DNA from 2 places in the Phaeocystidibacter marisrubri genome. Region 2 is predicted to be linked to the other one. Evidence: riboswitches for the same ligand, from Rfam matches in the RefSeq annotation. Region 2 holds a riboswitch; the other holds the start of a gene.
What was found. Region 2 has a riboswitch for cobalamin ahead of F8C82_RS05950 (acyl-CoA thioesterase). Riboswitches for the same ligand answer to the same signal wherever they lie in the genome.

Region 1: it holds a riboswitch for cobalamin, as region 2 does, so the genes downstream of both, F8C82_RS04585 (TonB-dependent receptor plug domain-containing protein) here and F8C82_RS05950 (acyl-CoA thioesterase) in region 2, are expected to answer to the same signal.

Annotation. Positions count from the first base shown of each region.
Region 1 is NZ_WBVQ01000001.1:1,013,222-1,023,347, reverse strand. It holds gene F8C82_RS04595 (DUF6580 family putative transport protein) at 1-454, shown strand, start outside; gene F8C82_RS04590 (YncE family protein) at 538-1,605, opposite strand; gene F8C82_RS04585 (TonB-dependent receptor plug domain-containing protein) at 1,595-3,490, opposite strand; cobalamin riboswitch at 3,519-3,700, opposite strand; gene F8C82_RS04580 (hydroxymethylglutaryl-CoA lyase) at 3,702-4,580, opposite strand; gene F8C82_RS04575 (quinone-dependent dihydroorotate dehydrogenase) at 4,692-5,714, opposite strand; gene smpB (SsrA-binding protein SmpB) at 5,759-6,211, opposite strand; gene F8C82_RS04565 (protein-L-isoaspartate(D-aspartate) O-methyltransferase) at 6,240-6,887, opposite strand; gene F8C82_RS04560 (Gfo/Idh/MocA family protein) at 6,998-7,990, shown strand; gene F8C82_RS04555 (hypothetical protein) at 7,990-8,883, shown strand; gene F8C82_RS04550 (sugar transferase) at 8,883-10,126, shown strand, end outside.
Region 2 is NZ_WBVQ01000001.1:1,323,671-1,333,796, forward strand. It holds gene F8C82_RS05935 (Ig-like domain-containing alpha-2-macroglobulin family protein) at 1-189, opposite strand, end outside; gene F8C82_RS05940 (amino acid ABC transporter substrate-binding protein) at 251-2,245, opposite strand; gene guaA (glutamine-hydrolyzing GMP synthase) at 2,248-3,780, opposite strand; cobalamin riboswitch at 3,906-4,069, shown strand; gene F8C82_RS05950 (acyl-CoA thioesterase) at 4,189-4,578, shown strand; gene dinB (DNA polymerase IV) at 4,597-5,667, opposite strand; gene F8C82_RS05960 (helix-turn-helix domain-containing protein) at 5,697-6,617, opposite strand; gene F8C82_RS05965 (aldehyde dehydrogenase family protein) at 6,789-8,315, shown strand; gene F8C82_RS05970 (DUF779 domain-containing protein) at 8,287-8,733, shown strand; gene aceA (isocitrate lyase) at 8,824-10,098, opposite strand.

The DNA of each region.
Region 1 (10,126 bases), 310 kb from region 2:
TCTAATTGGTGGGGCTTGGTTTAGAAAGAGTTCATGGTCTGTTCTCTTACCTCTCCTTGCTCTATTTGCAAGTGATTTGGTTTTGAATAACCTCGTGTATTCTACTGGGTCTGGCTTCACTCTATTCTACAGTGGAGCTGAGTACATTTACGGAGCGTTCGCGTTGATTAGCTTACTAGGTGCATTTGGATTGAAAAATGCCAAGCTTTCCAAATTTGGACGCTACGCTATCTTCGGAGGAGTTTCTGCTTTTCTCTTCTTCCTCATCTCCAATTTTGGAGTTTGGATGGCGGATGCCGGAATGTACTCGAAAGATTTTGCTGGTTTGATGGCTTGTTACACAGCCGCTGTTCCTTACGCATTGAACTCGGTTGCTAGCTTTATAGCTTACGGATTCGCCATTATGGGAATCAAAGAAGTAGTTGAAGCTCGTTTCGCCGCTTCTCGTGCATAAGCGTAGAAATCGATCAAAATAAAAAAGGTCCGCCTCATTTCGAGAGCGGACCTTTTCTTTTCTGGGTCTATAGACCTAGACCTTTACTTATTGAAAGCGTAGTTTCCTGGAATAATTCCAACCGTCAAGGTGTCAACTACCGCTTGAGAAGAGATATCGTAACGATACACTTTTCCTGAGCTAGCGTAATCAACGGCGTCACCTAAATAAAGTTCGCCATCCACATCATTGTACCCCATAGAGTAAAGCGAAGCACCTGGAACCAATGAAGTAGTATTCAAGGCTGTGGCTGTAATGTCAAGGCTGAATGGAGTTCCGCCGTAACCATTGCTCAAGTAGTACAAAACTTGACCAGAAGCGTCGAGCGTTAGTCCAGTTGGTCGATCTGCAGAAGGGAATACAAGTCCGAGTTCCTCTGCCCCTGTGGCCATGTCGTATCTGTGAATACTTCCGTCTTCATTGTTAGAAGCATCGTTCCAATCGGTGTAGCCACCACACAATACCCATAGATCACCATTTGCATCAATGGCAATTCCATTAGGATTGTAGCCGGTGTACAAGGTGTCCACAACGGTATGCGTAGCAGTCTCAATTACAGTAACGGTTGAATCCAAACCGAAACCACCTGAATTTGCAACGTACAACATGCCATTGTGAAGTAACATGCGCTCTGGCCCTGTGTTTACATTCACACTTGCAACAAGCGACTGACTCGTTGTATTGTAGAATTCAACGGAGTTACTTCCCCAGTTTGAAATTGCTACTTCATTTGCACCAATACCTACAGCGTAACGCGGCTGTTGCAATCCCGTAATGGTTCCGTTTGAGCTCATGTCATCAGCATCAACGATTTCAACTACACCGCTGTTGTTTACAACAATAAATGCCTGATCACCAGAAATACTCATACTGTGAACCACGTTTCCAAGTGGGCGAAGGTTAACACTCGCAAACACATCGTTCTCAAGCGTTCCATCTGTGGTGTTGTAGAACGAAAGTGTTCCGTTTCCACCTTGAAAAGGACCTTCATTGGTGATGAACATCCCATTGGCATAATCTCCGTTGTTGCCTTTAGATGTTTTGGGCTCATCTTTAGCACATGACGCCAAGATTGGAAGTGCAGCTAAAAGGGCCCAAGAATTAATTCTCATGGTATTTAAATTGAAATTTGACTGATAGATTGCCTTGTATCCCCGGCATAGGGTAAAATCGTTGCTGACTGTATTCTTCGTTGGTGGCATTGAGAACTGCTGCTCCCAATGTCACATTTACCGAACGATAGGGTAACGTATAGTCAACCCCCAGATCTATTAGGTTATATCCGGGAATATCGTAGACTGGATTGTTGTCGGTTGTAGTATGTACGTTGGATGTTCGGGTTGCTCGCATCCAAAGAGAGGCCCCTAAAAATTTGACTGAAGCATTCAAAGCTGCTCTGTACTCTGGAGTATAAATCAATTGGTTCCCAAGCGTTGGATCGCTGGGGTTTGTACTTTCCAAAGTTTTCGTGCTATTCCAAGAACCCTCTACTCCAATTACAAATGGCACTGTAAGCGCAGATGATGAGGCATATGAACCTCCAACAGTCCCACCATAAAGTTCTACTTTTCGAACATTCATGGGGGAATAAAACGGTCCAACCGAAACCCAAAGAATATAGTCTTCTACTTGAGAATAGTATGGATCTACCGAGAGTGATAGTAGTCCTCCTGAAATATCCCACATCTTTTTTAGTCGGATATCTACCGTATAACCAAGCTCCGGACTAAGGTTGATATTCCCTCCTGGTGTCCAGTATAAATCATTTAAGGTAGGGAATCTAAAATGCTGACGATAGGAAGCTTGCGCATGAAAACCTCGCACATTATTCAGCTTCAATCCCACCGATGGCAACAGTGGTGTTTGGGATTGTTGATGATCTACTTTGAGCGCGCCATCCAAGATGAGATAGTCTTTTGCAAACGTCCAGTTCAAGCGTACACCAGCTCCCATTCGGTGTAAATCTGAAGTTGACTTAGAACTCCCTTTCACCTTTTGGTAAGCGTGATCAAGAACGGTAGTAAGCAAGAGAGATTCGTTAATATGGTAATAGAAAGATGCATCGCTGTATTGTGCCCAAGCCAGGTTGGTGTCATTTAAACTCGCCGTAGGATCTACGTAGCGTTGATCCTCCCAGTAGTTACTGGTTTGTATGTGATAGCCATACCTGAGCTGATCCACTTCATATCGGAAGTAGGCTCTGGTTTGATCGTCGTATTGTGTGGCACCTGGACCATAGGTCTGGCTAATGCTCTTGGGAATCCCCCTATCAATCGTAGATCCCCAAAAACCCCATGTAAGCTGACGATTCTCAAGCATCCAGTTACCCTCATAGGTAAGGTGTACGGCAGATTGATCCGAGCCTATCCTCTCGCGAACATCACCGTATAAATCCGTATACTCAAAATCGAGTGGCCCCCATTGATTGATCGTTCCTAGATGATGCGAGACCTGCTTCGTTTTAAATGATATTCTCGCCCGGTTTTCAAACAACCCAGACGTGCGATAAGTAAACGTATTTGAAACTTCTAGATCGTTGTTCAACTGTTTGTTGGAATACACTTGAAGGGCTCCCCCCATGTACGAAGAACCGTTTAAAGATCCCGCTGCCCCCGCATCAATTTCAACTTTAGCATCCAGAGGAAGGGTTGAAAGGTCTGTTAGACCTAAGGCCGGAGAATTTAGCGGCATACCGTTCCAATACACGGCAGTTTGAGAAGGACTGTATCCTCTAAAGGAGATCGTACTGGCCAATCCAGGTCCGTAGCTTCGTATGTAAATGGAGGAATTGCCCGCTAGCGATTCAGCTAGGTTTACATCGGCCATAGATCGAACGGGTAGCGTATCAATACGCTCATCCGAACCATAGCGTGCATTGCCAAAGCGAGGTGCTTCAATTGTCACTTCCGACAACTCTTCTTGAGCATCTGCCGAATAGGTGCTAGTTATTCCAAGGAATAATGCACCAACAATATGTAGGTACTTGTTTTCTTTCATGCCACGCTCTCTTTCTTCCCGAAGAGGATGTGTTATTACATTCGTGGCAGGTCTTCTGACTCTTCCTTTGTCTCATGCCTTCCCGATTTTACTCAGTGGCTGTGTGGATTGAGACACTCATGGAATTACAGCTGCGGGTACAGTTCCGGATTTACACCGGATTCCCTTTTCATCCCGAAACTTCGGGACACCGCGAATGGCGCGAAGGTAGTTAAATTCCTATCGCGGTTGGAAACGTTTTTAAGGCTTCATTGTAAGAGGATTCAAAGGCCAAGCCATTCACCCCTGTACGTATCTGATTTTGAGCCGCATAGTTTAGCAACTTCTCGGTTGGCATGTTGCCAACAAGATCATCGGCTGCCATTGGACAACCACCGAATCCCTTAATAGCTCCGTCAAACCTCCGGCAACCAGCGCGCCAAGCAGCATCTACTTTTTCAAACCAAGTAGACGGTGTAGTGTGTAAATGCGCTCCGAAGAGTACGCCATCGAAACGAGGAATGAGATTGCTAAATAGATAATCAATGCTATCTGGGTTTGAGGTTCCGATGGTATCAGACAAGGAGAGTACTTTCACCCCCTTACTCACCATTTTTTCTGCCCACTCTTCTACTATCTCTACACTCCAAGGTTCATCATACGGATTGCCAAACCCCATACTTAAATAAACCACCAAGCGCTTATCGTGCTTGTGTGTCAATTCGCTAATGGCCTTCACCACATCAAAAGCCTCCATCATGCTCCTGTTGGTGTTTCGCTGTTGAAAGGTTTCAGAAAGTGAAAATGGGAACCCCAAGTCATCGATAACATCGTATTCGCATGCTGCCTCCGCTCCTCGAACATTGGCCACTATACTGAGTAGTCTTGAGTCGGTTTGATCCAATTCTAACTTCTCCACTACCTCTCGTGTATCTCTCAATTGAGGAATCGCCTTTTCAGAAACAAAAGATCCAAAATCTATTGTATCAAACCCTACTTTCAACAAACTGTTGATGTAGTCGATCTTACGCTGTGTGGGAATAAACGGATGTATGCCTTGCATCGCATCACGCGGACATTCCACGATTTGCATGCGGGATTCTTGAGCCATTTCCTTTGTTGATTTTTGAGCCAGTGCGAAGATACGATTTAATGGGGTTTTAGGAGTTTGCGAGGTTTGAGGGGTTTGAGGGGTTTTAGTCTGGTGCCTCCGCGCTGAAGACTAAAGTCCTTTCAATATCCTCTTCACCATACCTGGGCCTTCGTAAATGAAGCCAGTATATACTTGAACCAAACTAGCTCCAGCGTCTAGTTTCTCTTTTGCATCTGCAGCGGTGTAGATCCCTCCAACAGCGATGATGGGGAAACTTCCCTTGGAAAGCTCTGCCAAGCGTTTGATTACCGCAGTGCTCTTATCCTTTACCGGAGCTCCACTGAGTCCACCAGCACCTATGCTCTCTACGTATTTTGCATCAGTGATGAGTCCAGATCTATCTATTGTCGTGTTGGTGGCAATTACCCCATCGATACCTGACTCACGAATGATATCCACGATGTCCACTAATTGTCCATCTGTAACATCTGGAGCAATTTTAAGTAGAATTGGTTTTCGTGCTGGTTTGGTTTTGTTGAGCTCTTCCAGTGTATTCAACAACTCTGTAAGTGGTTCTTTGTCTTGTAGTTCTCGTAAGTTTGGAGTGTTGGGAGAACTCACATTCACCACAAAATAGTCTACGTAATCGTACAAAGCATTGAAGCACTTTACGTAATCGCTTGTGGCTTCTTCATTTGGGGTTACCTTATTCTTACCGATGTTCCCTCCAATGATGAGCTTTGGGTTTCTCTTCTTGAGTCGCTCTACCGCACTATCTACCCCACTGTTATTGAAGCCCATTCTGTTGATCAATCCACTATCCATCGGCAAGCGGAACATGCGAGGCTTGGGGTTTCCCGGTTGCCCAACTGGGGTTAAAGTCCCTATTTCAATAAAGCCAAACCCAAAATTATACAGCTCCTTGTAGAGTTTGGCATCCTTATCAAAGCCAGCGGCTAGTCCAACGGGATTTGGAAATACAATACCAAAAACTTCACGTTCAAGGGATTTATCCTCCACTCTAAAGGCCGAACGAAGCATAGCGCCTACACCGGGAATGCGGTGAATGACCTTGACAAATTTAAATGTGAAGTGGTGTGCCGACTCAGGATTGAGTTGGAATAAAATGGGACGAATGATCGACTTGTACATGCGGAGAATTTGCCGCAAAAGTAATCAAGAAAGAGCGGAATTCCTCAATATGAAGCCTTGGCTCTATCCATGTCGCGCTTCTGTTGTTTCTCTTTCAACGTGTCGCGCTTGTCGTGTTGCTTCTTACCCTTTGCCAAGGCGATATCTAGCTTGGCCCATCCTCTGTCGTTGATGTACAAACGAAGGGTTACGATGGTTAACCCTTGATCTTTTAACTTCTTCTGAAGCTTGTCTAATTCTCGTCTAGAAAGAAGCAACTTGCGTTCGCGCAGTGGATCGTGGTTGAAAATATTGCCGTGATCGTACTCAGCAATGTGCATGTTCTTCACAAACAATTCCTCTCCTTCAAAATAGCAATAGCTATCCGCTAAGTTGGCCTTGCCTTGACGAATGGACTTAATCTCCGTTCCCTGCAATTTCAAGCCTGCGGTAAAGGTTTCCAGTAACTCGTAATCGTGACGAGCCTTGCGGTTTTTTATGAGGACATCATTTTTCATGAGCGAACAAAGGTAAGTAAACGGGCGACTATTCCTTATCGGATAGCATCGGAACAAAACGGAAGTCGCCATGCACCGCTCTCGAAAACTGTTTTTCGCTCTTTCGTGTGATGCAATACATCGTTTGTACAGCGTCTACAGCTCCAACCGGTATCACCAATCTCCCTCCCACTTTGAGTTGAGCCAGAAGAGCTTTGGGAATTTCTGGAGCCGCAGCCGTTACTACGATACCATCAAAAGGTGCAAACGTGGGCATCCCTTTATAACCATCGCCAAACTTAGCGGTAGGCTTGTATCCCAATTGTTGCAACAAAACACTCGTGTGATCAAAGAGTTCCTTTTGACGTTCAACCGTAAAAACCTTCACTCCCATCTCGCAAAGAACAGCGGCCTGATATCCAGAGCCTGTTCCGATTTCGAGAACCTTATCTCCTTCAGAAACCCCGAGCAAATCACTTTGGACAGCTACTGTGTAAGGCTGAGAAATCGTTTGGTTTGCGCGAATAGGAAACGCCTGATCTCGGTAGGCGTATTGCTCAAAGGAGCTATCCATATACAAATGACGTGGAACCTTCGAAATCGCAGTCAATACGGCTTCGTTGTTCACACCTTTTTCACGTAGGACCTCCACCAACTGGTTTCGCAAGCCCTGATGTTTTGGGGTATCTTTTCTCATGGTTGAATCGGCGCCACGAAATTAACAAACCAAAGTGCAAAATCGATTACAATCAGTCTGCCATTCTTCCTGTCATTTTGCCTTACCTTTGAACTCAAAGTAGAGTTACTATGCCGCTAAAAATAGGCGTTCTCGGAGCAGGACATCTAGGGAAGATTCACATTAAGTGCATCGGTTTACTACCAGAAACGTATTCATTGGTAGGGTTTTACGATCCGAATAATGAGGCTGCAGCCGCAGTGGAAGCCACTGGATTGAAGCGTTACGACAGCGTTGAAGCATTGGTTGAAGACGTTGATGTCATCGATATTGTCACCCCTACGCTTTCTCATTTTAATTGTGCAGTTACTGCCATTCGTCGGTCTAGACACGTATTTATTGAGAAACCCATCACTCACACCATTGAGCAGGCCCGAACGTTGATCAAACTCAGCGAAGAAGCTGGTATCAAAGCACAAGTAGGACACGTTGAGCGATACAACCCAGCCTTTGTGGCTGCGCGTCCGTTTATACAATCACCGATGTTTATTGAAAACCATCGACTTTCGGAATTTAATCCAAGAGGAACGGATGTGTCGGTTGTGATGGACTTGATGATTCATGATATCGACAGCATTTTGGCAGTGGTGAAATCGAATGTGAAGCGCATTTCAGCAAGCGGTGCTGCAGTGGTTAGTGACACACCTGATATTGCCAATGCACGAATTGAATTTGACAATGGTTGTGTTGCCAATTTAACGGCAAGTAGGATTTCCATGAAGACCATGCGCAAATCGCGCTTGTTCCAGAAAGATGCCTACATCACCGTAGATTACTTTGAAAAGACTGCGGAAGTGGTTCGTATGAAAACACACGAATCAACCGAAGAGAATCCATACGCCATGGTTCTCGACCTTCCAGATGGCAGCAAGAAGCAGATCTACTTTGAACAACCTAAAGTTGAAGAGGGAAATGCTATTAAAGATGAGCTCAAAGCATTAGCTGACGCAATCAATAATAACCATACACCAGACGTTACCTTGGAGGATGGCTACCGAGCACTGGAAGTAGCCCATCAAATTTCCGAACAATTGGAAAACTCCTTGAACGTGATTTCTAAATAATGAAGTACATCTATTCTCTAGTCCTCCTCGGACTTGTTCTTACCGGTTGTAAAAAGGATCCCGCAATTGTTCCTGCCTATCTTCATGTTGACGCAATGAAGGTGAATGCCGACTACGCTAAACACGGGACTTCATCCAGTAGAATTACTACCGTTTGGGTGGAGGTGGATGGAGAGTATATCGGCGTTTTTGAACTTCCAGCCGTGGTTCCCATTGCGGCCACAGGATCTCATAGAATCACTTTAACTCCAGGCATCAACTTGAATGGCATTCAGAGCCTTAGGAATATTTATGAATTCTATACGGAGTACGAACAAACCTTCAATTTTGAGGAGAATAAAGACTATTGGCCCAATGCCAGCGGTGATAGTATCGCAGAGGTAACCTATAGTGCTCGTACCTTCTACACCTACGATAACCTTGAGGATTTTGAAGGACTTTCATTGGCCTTTGAACGTTCCGTTCGAGCCGATACCGGTTTAGTCCGCTCCACCGATTCTCAATATCTCAATGTAGATCCTTCTATAGACGAGGAAAACACAGCGGTAGGCTACTCTTACCTCGGGGATGATGACCTCCTCTTTGAAGTGGTATCCGTAAAAGAATACACCGACCTACCGGCAGGTGGAGCGAACGTATACCTCGAAATGAATTACAAGATTGATGCTGTTGTAACGGTGGGAGTTTTCCGAAATGCCGAGGGACAAGTGGATCAAGTTCCTGTGGTGAGCTTGTACCCGAACGACGAGTGGCAAAAAATTTACATCAATCTAGTTTCTGAAATTAGCGCTTACCCAAATGCTGAAGGGTTTAGAATCTTCCTAGGAGGTGTCAATCTCAAAGGAAACGGTCCAAAAGAACTCCTCTTCGATAACATCAAGCTGGTTTATTGATGAAAAAGAATACGCGTAGGCAGATTGCTCTCTACGTAGCTTTTGATGCACTGGGTGCATTGATGGCCTATGCCGTGTTGTACACTTTTCGAAAGCAGTACATCGAACCTGATGTATTCCCTGTTGAGAATATCCCATACGACAACATCTTTTATCAAGGGCTATTCTTCACCACTGCTTACTGGCTTCTACTCTATACCTTATTAGGGTTTTACAAAGATATTTGGCGACGATCTCGATTGGTTGAAATCTTCCAAACCATTGGTTCTAACGTACTTGGATCACTTGTCATTTTCTTCGTTTTCATCTTAGATGATTGGGTGGCCACCTATAAAGATTACTATGAGAGTTTTGCAGTATACCTCGTAACCCTCATCATTCCTACCGTTACTTTCCGTTTCATTCTCTCTACCCGCACGAACCGAAGAATTCAAGCAAGAAAACTATGGTTCAACACACTGTTGGTTGGTTCGAATGAGAAGGCCGTTAAACTCTACTCGGATATCGAAAACCAACGAAACACTACGGGACACCACTTTGTCGGTTTCGTTTCGGTTCAGGAAAAAATCGAATTCTTGGTAGAAAAGGATCTTCCCCTACTTGGCAACTACAAGGAAATGAGTCGAATCATCGACGAATACCAAGTGGAAGAAGTTCTCATTGCCATTGAGTCACGCGAACACGAAAAGCTAGAAGCCATCATCAACTTGCTGGAAGATCACGATGTACGTGTGAAATCCATTCCTGATACCTACGACATTATTGTGGGGAAAGTACGTATGGAATCCTATGGCATTCCGCTTATCGAGGTGAAGCACGAGATAATGCCAGTATGGCAACGGACCGCAAAACGCGTATTCGACATCTTGGCCTCCTCCATCCTCTTGTTGTTGATTTCCCCTCTACTCATCTTCTGCGGAATCATGGTTTGGCAGAGTTCTCCAGGGAAGATCTTCTACCGTCAGCAGCGCATTGGAATCCATGGAAAACCCTTCCACATCATCAAGTTCCGAAGCATGTACGAAGATGCTGAAAAGCATGGTCCGCAGCTCTCCAGTGATGCGGATGACAGAATTACTCCGTGGGGACGCATCATGCGAAAGTATCGCTTAGACGAGTTTCCTCAGTTTTACAATGTATTGATCGGTGAGATGAGCATCGTTGGTCCGCGTCCGGAGCGTCAGTATTACATTGACAAGATCATGGACAAAGCGCCACATTACAAGCACATTCAAAAAGTAAA
Region 2 (10,126 bases):
GGGATTAACTTCAGTTTGAAGATGAACCTGAATAGACGAATACGCAGAAATGACTCCGGCCGTATGTGCTGAGATATACTGAGTAAACGCAGGATCGTTTTCGGGGACTTTGTGTTCGTTAGAACATGAAACAGAGAATAGTGTCGCAAAGGCGAGCACCGCGAAGAGATAGAGAGTACGATAATTCATGTGCTTGGAGAATAGTGCACCTGAATTTACAGCAAACCAATTGGAATCAAGTAAGATGCGGCTACTTTTTTAGCAACCACTTGAAGTCTTCCAAATGAAGGATGAATACCCCTGAATTATACGGGCCATAACCCACGTGATCTTCCGTGCGCTGGCGCTTGATGACGCCGTCGTAATTCGGCCATTCCATCTCATCGAGATCATCTGTCAATCCGAAAAGTGTGAGGTAATAAAGACCTGCGTCGTAGCCGTGAAAGGCAAATCGCGAAGGTTCACTCTTCATCACTTCTCTAAACTTTAACACAAACTCAATAACATCCTCACTTTGGTAATCAACGTATTCCACATCTGATATATACAGATCTAGGTTGTTCAACTTCCCTATCTCCAAAGTCTTCATTTCAAGAAGCTTACCTGTAGTGATAACGGTGATACTCGAATCTCTCGTTGAACTCACTCCGTTGAGGAAGCTCGTCATCAAAACCGGATCATCATCTAGAATCACAAAGATGTCTCTTTTACCAGCAGCCAAAGAATTTCTAATCTGCTGTGTGGTGATCAAGTTTTCGCCCATTTCAATTTGTGAGATGGTGCGGTATTCGCTGGCTTCTATGTGTTGCAGAAAGACTTGAACGTCCTTCTTTTGAGTTTCACCGTTTCTGCGAACGAAAACAATGTTTGCGTCTCTTCCCTCCTCGTTGATCCAAGTAGCGATGGCCAAATGTTCTTGATTCACAGCAGAAACTGCTTGAACCAACTTAAACTTACCATTCGTGTTAACCGTTCTACTCAGCGGAGAAACTATCCATTCATTCGGAAGCTGGCGCGCCATCTCCTCCGCGTTTCTGGAATAGATAGGCCCCATAACAAACTGCGCACGCGACTGATCTATTTGTCGACTAATTTCACGAACGCGAATAGGATCATTGCGCGTATCATAAACGTCTACTTCAATCTCCAATCCGAATTGACGTAAAGTATCCATGGCCAACTTGAGACCAGCGTAGAAATCATAGGCAAACTGCGACTGAGGAAGAACTTTGGCTGCTCCCAATCCACTGGCAAATCTTCTCGCCAAACTGTCATTTTCCTCCAAGTAAAGAGGCAATGCCAATGCAAAATGAACTTTTCTGCGATTCAACAAAGCCCATTGCGATGACTCATCGTCTGTGACTGAGTTCACAATAGCAGGAGCCACCGGAACGATGATGTATTGTCCTACGCGCAAACCGTTCATGGTTTCCGGATTGAGTTCAATCAATCGCTCTTTTGTCGTTTTGTATTTTCTCTCGAGAACCGTCCATGAATCGCCCTCTTGAACACGAACCACCTTGAGGGTTGCTTTTGCCACGGGTTGAATTTCATTCTGACGATTTCGAATAGCCGGAATAACCTGTTTAATGGTATCGGGCAGCGTCATCGGTAAAACGTCGCGCATCACTACTTCCGAAACCATATCTGTGGTCTCCTCAGAAGGGAGCCAAACATATGACCCCGATTTCAGCCCTTCTTCCTTCACTTCTGGATTGACTTCGAAGAACAAGTCTTCCGAAACCACTCCATGCGTTAAAGAATAGACCGTTTCACCGGGTAGAACCAAGTGTCTTTCATAGCCTGCCTTTACCTGAGTGGTATCGGTTTCTTGACCAACGGCCGTAAGCGTACCCTTGGGAAGAGCAAGGCGTTGTCCAACCTTCAAGCCATTTTCCAATGACGGGTTGAGCTCCACAATTCGTTCAATGGGAATTTCCCATAAGCGAGAAAGGGAATACAGCGTTTGCTTAGGCTCTACCACATAATAGTCAAAGCGAAGCGTATCCACTTTTTCAACGGGACGGTTTTGGGTAGATAGATCTGCAGATGGAATGATCAAATCCTGACCTTCCTTCAAACCTTCTCTTAGAACTGGATTTGCTTCAACCAGAGCTTCAATACTAACGTGGTAAGACTTGGAAATACCGTACAGCGTTTCCCCGCTTTCCACATGGTGAGTGCGCTCTTGAGCCATGAGACCGCCGCTCAATAAGAGCGCGATCCCCAAAATCCATTTCTGCATGCTTATTCCCATTCAATCGTTGCAGGCGGCTTAGAGCTGATGTCGTAAACCACGCGGTTAACACCTTTTACACGGTTGATAATCTTATTGCTGATTTCAGCCAAGAAAGTGTAAGGTAAATGTACCCAATCTGCGGTCATCCCATCGGTACTTTCCACAGCACGGAGAGCCACTACTTGTTCATAAGTACGCTCATCGCCCATTACACCTACAGATTGCACGGGTAACAAAATTGCACCTGCTTGCCAAACTTGGTCGTACAATCCGTGTTCTTTCAAACCTTGAACGAAGATGTGATCTACTTCTTGTAGGATGGCTACTTTTTCAGGAGTAATATCTCCCAAAATGCGGATTGCCAAACCTGGACCAGGGAAAGGGTGACGTCCCAAAAGTTCGTCGGCAATTCCCAATTCCTTACCCACTCTTCTCACCTCATCTTTAAACAAGGTGTTCATAGGCTCAACTACTTTGAGCTTCATGAAATCAGGCAAACCACCTACATTGTGGTGACTTTTAATTGTTGCTGATGGTCCATTAACGCTTACACTCTCGATAACATCAGGATAGATGGTTCCTTGAGCAAGCCACTTCACATCTTCAATATTCATCGCTTCTTCATCAAATACTTCGATAAAGACTCTACCGATGGTTTTTCGTTTTTCTTCTGGATCTTTTTGTCCCGCGAGTTGCGACAAGAATTGCTCTGAAGAATCAACCCCTTTTACATTGAGGCCCATTCCTTCATACTGCTTAAGCACTTGTTCAAACTCATCCTTGCGAAGAAGTCCGTTGTTAACGAAGATACAGTGAAGGCGATCTCCAATAGCTTCACTCAACAAAACGGCTGTAACAGTACTGTCAACACCACCGGAGAGACCAAGTACCACCTGATCGTTACCAAGTTTCTCACGAAGTTGACCAACCGTATCTTCAATGAAGCTTGCTGGTGTCCAATCTGCTGAAACACCTACAATATCAATCACGAAATTCTTCAGAAGCGTCATTCCATCTGTGCTGTGATACACTTCTGGGTGGAACTGAATTCCATACGTAGTTTCGCCTTCAATGCGATATCCAGCAACGCGAACATCCTTGGTTGAAGCCTCTACTTTGTAGTTCTCTGGCAATTCCATGATGGTGTCGCCATGACTCATCCACACCTGAGATCCAACAGGAACGTCTTTAAATAAACGCGATGTTGCATCTGTAGAACTCAAATTGGCTCTACCGTATTCTCTATGCTTAGATTTCTCAACTACTCCACCATATTTCAAAGCGAGGTATTGAGCACCGTAACAAACCCCAAGAAGTGGCAACTTTCCTTTGATCTCCGAAAGATCAGGATCAGGAGCGTTGTGGTCCAATGTAGAATGAGGACTTCCACTCAATATCACCCCCTTGATTTCAGGAGTTAGTTCTGGGATTTTGTTGTACGGGTGAATTTCACAGTAAACGTTTAACTCACGTACGCGGCGAGCAATCAACTGGGTGTATTGCGAGCCGAAATCTAAGATAAGAATCGTATCAGGTGTCATGCTGCAAAAGTAGGTCTTCCAACTGAGTTGAGAAATAGCAGTCTGCGATGAATTATCAACGATGGAATAGTGATAAGAGGGACGATACGCATGTGCTTGAAAGAAGTCCAACCCGAAACTTCTTCGTAATCTTGCAACTGAATCGTTCTTATCCCATTTTACAGAAGGGACCACAGGGGAATTCGGTGAAAATCCGAAACTGTCGCGCAACTGTGTGTAGTATGATCGAAGAGCTCAACAGCCGATCTTTACTATGAGTCAGATTACCTGCCTTTCATTTCAGACATTGCTTTCGCGATTTGAAGCATGATTTTAGGTTGTCACTTTCCACTACGTATGGAAACGTGGTGTACCGCTTCGTTTGTGCGAAACTCTGTCTGTTCCAGTCTTTGAATACACTACATTATCATGACCAAACAAGAGAGAATCAACCAATCTGAAACGCGAATTTTTAAAGCGGTATTCCCGAATACCACCAATCACTACGACACGCTATTTGGAGGAACCGCTATGCAACTGATGGACGAGGTTGCCTTTATTGCTGCCACTCGTTTTAGCCGCCAACGCATGGTAACGGTGAGCAGTGATCGCATCGATTTCAAAAAACCCATTCCCGCAGGTACTATTGCTGAATTCATAGGAAGGGTAACGTACACTGGCAACACGAGCTTAAAAGTTCGGGTAGACATCGTGATTGAACAGATGTACTCCGATCACCGCGAAAAAGCCATCACCGGAGAGTTCACATTTGTTGCGATAGATGAGAACAAAAAACCGATCAGTATTTTTAACGGATAAAGCTAAATGCAGCTCGCATTAAAACTCTAATGTGAGTTGCACTTCCCTCTCTTCTACATCAAAGTTGGATACGGTTATTCCCAACAATCGTATAGGATCTGCAGGAACAGATTGCTGTAATAAAGCAACGACGGTTTCCATAATTACGTCAATGTCGTTGGTCACCTCGGGGAGTGTATGACTGCGAGTTTGAACCTCAAAACTGGAGTTCTTCAATTTCAGGGTAATGGTTTTCCCCTTTGAATGGGCGCGTTTCAATCGGTGTTCACATCGCTCACCCAATTTGTACAATGCGGCAAGCATAGATTCTTCGGAGAGCAAATCAGTGCTAAACGTTTCCTCCACTCCCACGCTTTTTCGCACACGGTTAGGAACCACTTCGGAGTGTTGAATCCCACGTACAATATTGTAATAATGCTGACCACTTTTGCCAAAGCGGCTCTTCAGAATCATCAAATCCACTTCCATTAGGTCCGCTCCGCGATACACATTCATTTGGTGGAATTTTTCCGCCGTTTTTACTCCAACGCCAAAAAACTTCTCAATGGGCAATTGCATCAAAAATGCATCTACTTCTTTGGGGGGAATCGTCTTCTGTCCATTGGGTTTATTGATATCACTCGCAACCTTGGCTAAGAATTTATTGATGCTAATTCCTGCACTCGCTCGGAGTTGAGTTGTTTCGAAAATGCGCTGACGAATCTCTTGAGCAATGAGCGTTGCCGAAGTCATTCCCTTGTGATTGGTCGTTACATCCAGGAAAGCTTCATCCAGACTCAATGGTTCTACCCGAGAAGTGTAATCGAGGAAAATATCCCGTATTTGCTGGCTCACTGCTTTGTACTTATCGAAGTCGGGCTTTACAAAGATGAGTTCTGGACACCGCCTCGCGGCGATGGATGAAGGCATAGCTGAGCGAACACCGTACTTCCGAGCTTCATAACTGGCGGCGGCCACCACTCCTCTTTCAGCTGACCCACCCACGGCAACGGGTTTTCCGCGCAACTCAGGACGATCACGCTGTTCTACGCTGGCGTAAAACGCGTCCATATCCACATGGATAATCTTCCGAATGGGCTTCTCCTCCATCGGTGCAAGTTACTCAGAAATGAAATGGATTAGCTTAGATAAAGTGCTCTATAAGCGCTAGCCGTCACTCCTTCCATCTTGCGAAAAACACGACTAAAGTAATTGGGGTCGTTAAAGCCAGAAGCATAGGCCACTTCTTTGATGCTAATCTCCAAATGGTGTTGAAGTAAGTGTTTGGCGTACTTGATCCTCTCTTCCAAAATCAATTGAATAGGAGAAATACCATACTCCTGGGTGAACGAGCGGTAAAAACTTGACTTACTCATACCAGCAACCCTACACAGATCATCAATAGAAATCTCACTAGTAAGTTGGCGAGAAATGAAGCTCATCACTGCATTGAATGGAGAGGCATTCGAATTGGGTCCTGCATTCTTTCGCAGCGATTGAAGGTTTTGCACCTTCAGCATCACCAATACGAGTTCTCGCAAAATCAAATCTGCTCGATAGGCCTTAAAAGGATCATTACTCGTGAAAATGGAAAGGAGTCGAGAACTCACTTCCGCCAACTCTCTGTTATTCTTGAGAATCAGCTCCTTCACATTCAAATCCCAACCACCTGAAGATTGAGGCGTATACAAACCGTCTTCATTCAAAGTCGACAATTGCTTCTTCAAATAAGAATCATCAATAACCAATGCGGTACACTGGGTAGGGTTCCCACGCTCCGCCTCCGGAAAGTCAATTCTCATTGGTGTGGAAGCTGGTGCAAGTACTGTTTCTCCGGGTACGTAATCGAAATCCCCCAAATTGTCAATGTGCATCACCTTCTTACCTCTCAACATCGAAGTAATGGTGAAGTGATCAAATTTTAAGTGAAAGTCATTTGCCCTTTCATGGGTTTCAAAAACGTTCAACTCACAGAAGTCAAGGTTAAACTTACTTCTGTGTTCAACAAGTGAATGAAGTTTTGATTCAGGCGTTAACTCTATAGGTATGATTCTCTCCAAGCAACTGTCTCTCTTACACTTAATACTAGGAATTCATCGAATATAGCCAAAACATGTTTCTAAATGAAGGTGCAACATCGTTTTGGGAAGATTGTGCTACAAATAGAAAAGTTTGTCCATCGGTTCCTCTCTATTAGTTCGGATTCTTACACAAACTCAATTCTATAAGACATGGAAACAACAACAGCGAGCTTCCCTTTCGTGAACAGGGAAGTGTCATTTAAACACCAATACGACAACTTTATTGGTGGCAAATGGGTTCAACCGATCAAAGGGGAATATTTCGAGAACACATCTCCTATTAACGGCCAGGCTTTCACCAAAGCAGCGCGTTCAACAGCCGAAGACATCGACTTAGCACTTGATGCCGCCCATGAAGCCTTTGTCACATGGAGCAAAACCAGTGCCGCCGCTCGCTCGAATGCCCTTCTCAAAATCGCACAAATTGTGGAGGACAATCTTGAGTACTTGGCGACTATTGAAACCATCGACAATGGCAAGGCTATTCGTGAAACGATGGCTGCCGACCTCCCTTTGGTGGTGGATCACTTCCGCTACTTTGCCGGCGTCATTCGCGCAGACGAAAGCACGGTTAGTGAGCACGACGAGAACACCGTAAGCATTAACCTTCAGGAGCCACTTGGCGTAGTGGGGCAAATCATTCCTTGGAACTTCCCATTGTTGATGGCAGCGTGGAAAATCGCTCCTGCCCTTGCTGCAGGCTGTACTATTGTAGTGAAGCCAGCGGAACAAACACCAACATCCATCATGTGTTTCATGGAACTCATTGGCGATGTTCTTCCGGCAGGTGTTCTGAACGTGGTAACCGGTTTCGGTATTGAAGCAGGTAAACCACTCGCCACGTCTTCGCGCGTAGCGAAAGTTGCTTTTACAGGTGAAACCACAACAGGACGCCTTATCATGCAATACGCATCGGAGAACCTCATTCCTGTAACCATGGAGCTTGGAGGAAAATCTCCAAACATCTTCTTTAGCTCTGTTGCTGATGCTGATGACGAGTTCTTTGACAAGGCCGTAGAAGGTGCAGTTATGTTCGCCTTGAATCAAGGTGAAGTTTGCACCTGCCCTTCGCGTATTCTCGTTCAAGAGGATATCTATGATAAATTCATGTCACGCGTTGTTGAACGTACCAAGGCCATCAAATTGGGCAACCCACTCGACCCTAGCACCATGATGGGTGCTCAAGCATCTCAAGATCAATATGAGAAGATTCTGAGTTACATGAAGATTGGTCAGGAAGAAGGTGCTGAACTGCTTTGTGGTGGAGCTAATGCTGGATTGAACAGTGGGTTAGAAACAGGCTATTACATTCAACCAACCATCTTCAAAGGGCACAATAAGATGCGTATCTTCCAAGAAGAAATCTTTGGTCCTGTGGTTTCGGTAACCACATTCAAAACGGTAGAAGAAGCCATCGAAATTGCGAATGACACCCTTTACGGACTTGGCGCTGGAGTGTGGACACGTGATTCCCACGAACTCTACCAAGTTCCACGTGCTATTCAAGCAGGACGAGTTTGGGTAAATTGTTACCACGCCTATCCAGCACATGCACCATTTGGAGGATACAAGAAGTCAGGTTTCGGTAGAGAAACGCACAAGATGATGTTAAATCACTACCGCAACACCAAGAACATGCTCATTTCTTATGACAAGAAGAAGCTTGGATTCTTTTGATGACCAAACCGGGGATTCCGCTACTCAACATAGCGAATCCCCTTCTCACATACCCAGAGTTACTCATTCTAAAGAGGCACAGGAATTAATTGAGAAACTAAAAGAGCGTCATGGCGAGCTCATGTTTCATCAAAGTGGGGGTTGTTGCGACGGCTCTCAGCCGATGTGCTTTCCAAAGGATGAGTTTAAAGTAGGAGGCTCTGATGTTTGTCTCGGAGAAATTGTCGGTTGTGAATTTTGGATGAGTGCGGATCAGTTTGAATACTGGAAGCACACCCAGCTCAATCTTCATGTTACACCTGGCAGAGGCTCAAGCTTCTCACTAGAGATTCCACTTGGGATGCGTTTTATCATTCAATCTCGGGTTTTTACCGAAGATGAGTCCGCTCGTTTACAAGAGATCCGATATGGTGGCTAGCTCCCGTTAGCCAAGCAATGGGAATGATACTTTTTAGCAGTAAAAGCTCCTCCACAGACTCAAAAAAGTGGAGGAGCTTTTTATTGCGGATTAAAACTGATCTGCTTCAGTTGAACCCGCCATCGCCTGAGTACTTGTTCGACCTGCTGTTACCACATTTTGGACCATGTCGTAATAACCAGTCCCTACAAAAGCTTGATGCTTCACTGCCGAAAAACCTTTACTCACCAATGCAAACTCACGCTCTTGCAGCTCTGAATACCCCGCCATTCCACGTTCGTGGTAGGCTTTACTCAATTCAAACATGCTGGTGTTCAAAGCGTGGAATCCTGCGAGTGTAATGAACTGAAATTTGAATCCTAGCGCTGCTAAATCCTCGCGGAACGTCTCCATCTCTTCAACCGACAACTTACTTGCCCAGTTAAAACTCGGAGAACAGTTATAGGCCAACAGCTTACCTGGATACTCCTTGTGAATTGCTTCAGCGAACTGCCGAGCTTCAGCTAAACTTGGGTGTGAAGTTTCCATCCAAAGCAAATCAGCATAAGGTGCATAGCTCAATCCTCTATCAATTGCCTGTTCGATGCCATTCTTCACATAGTAGAATCCCTCGCTTGAACGTTCACCTGTTGTAAACTTTTGGTCGCGAATATCAATGTCGGAGGTAATAAGCTGGGCGGCATCTGCATCCGTACGTGCAACGATAAGTGTTGGCACATTCAGAACATCTGATGCCAATCTCGCGGCAATGAGTTTATTGATCGCTTCTGAAGTAGGGACCAGCACCTTTCCTCCTAGGTGTCCGCATTTCTTTGCACTGCTCAATTGATCTTCAAAGTGAACGCCAGCGGCACCTGCTTTAATCATCGCTTTCATCAGTTCAAAAGCATTCAAGTTGCCGCCAAAACCAGCTTCAGCATCAGCCACAATAGGCACCATCCACTCTCTATCTACATCGCCATTCACCGTCGCTATTTGATCTGCTCTAAGAAGTGCAGCATTAATCTTCTCCACGACCATCGGAACAGAATTCACAGGATACAAGCTCTGATCGGGGTACATCTCTCCGGCTGAATTTGCATCGGCGGCAACCTGCCAACCGCTCAAATAAATGGCTTCCAGTCCAGCAGCTACCTCTTGAATAGCCTGGTTACCTGTCAGCGCCCCCAGCGCAGAGACCACCGGTTGGGTATTCAGTTTTTTCCAGAGTACCTCTGCGCCTCTTTTAGCCACAGAGTGTTCAATAATGAAACTACCTCTAAGTCGAAGTACATCTTCTGCATCGTAGGGCCTATAAACATTTGCCCAACGAGGGTTAGTTTTCCAGTCGTTTTCCAGTGCGATTCTTTGTTCTTCACGATTCATAATAGTACGGGTCTTGAGTTTGACGTAA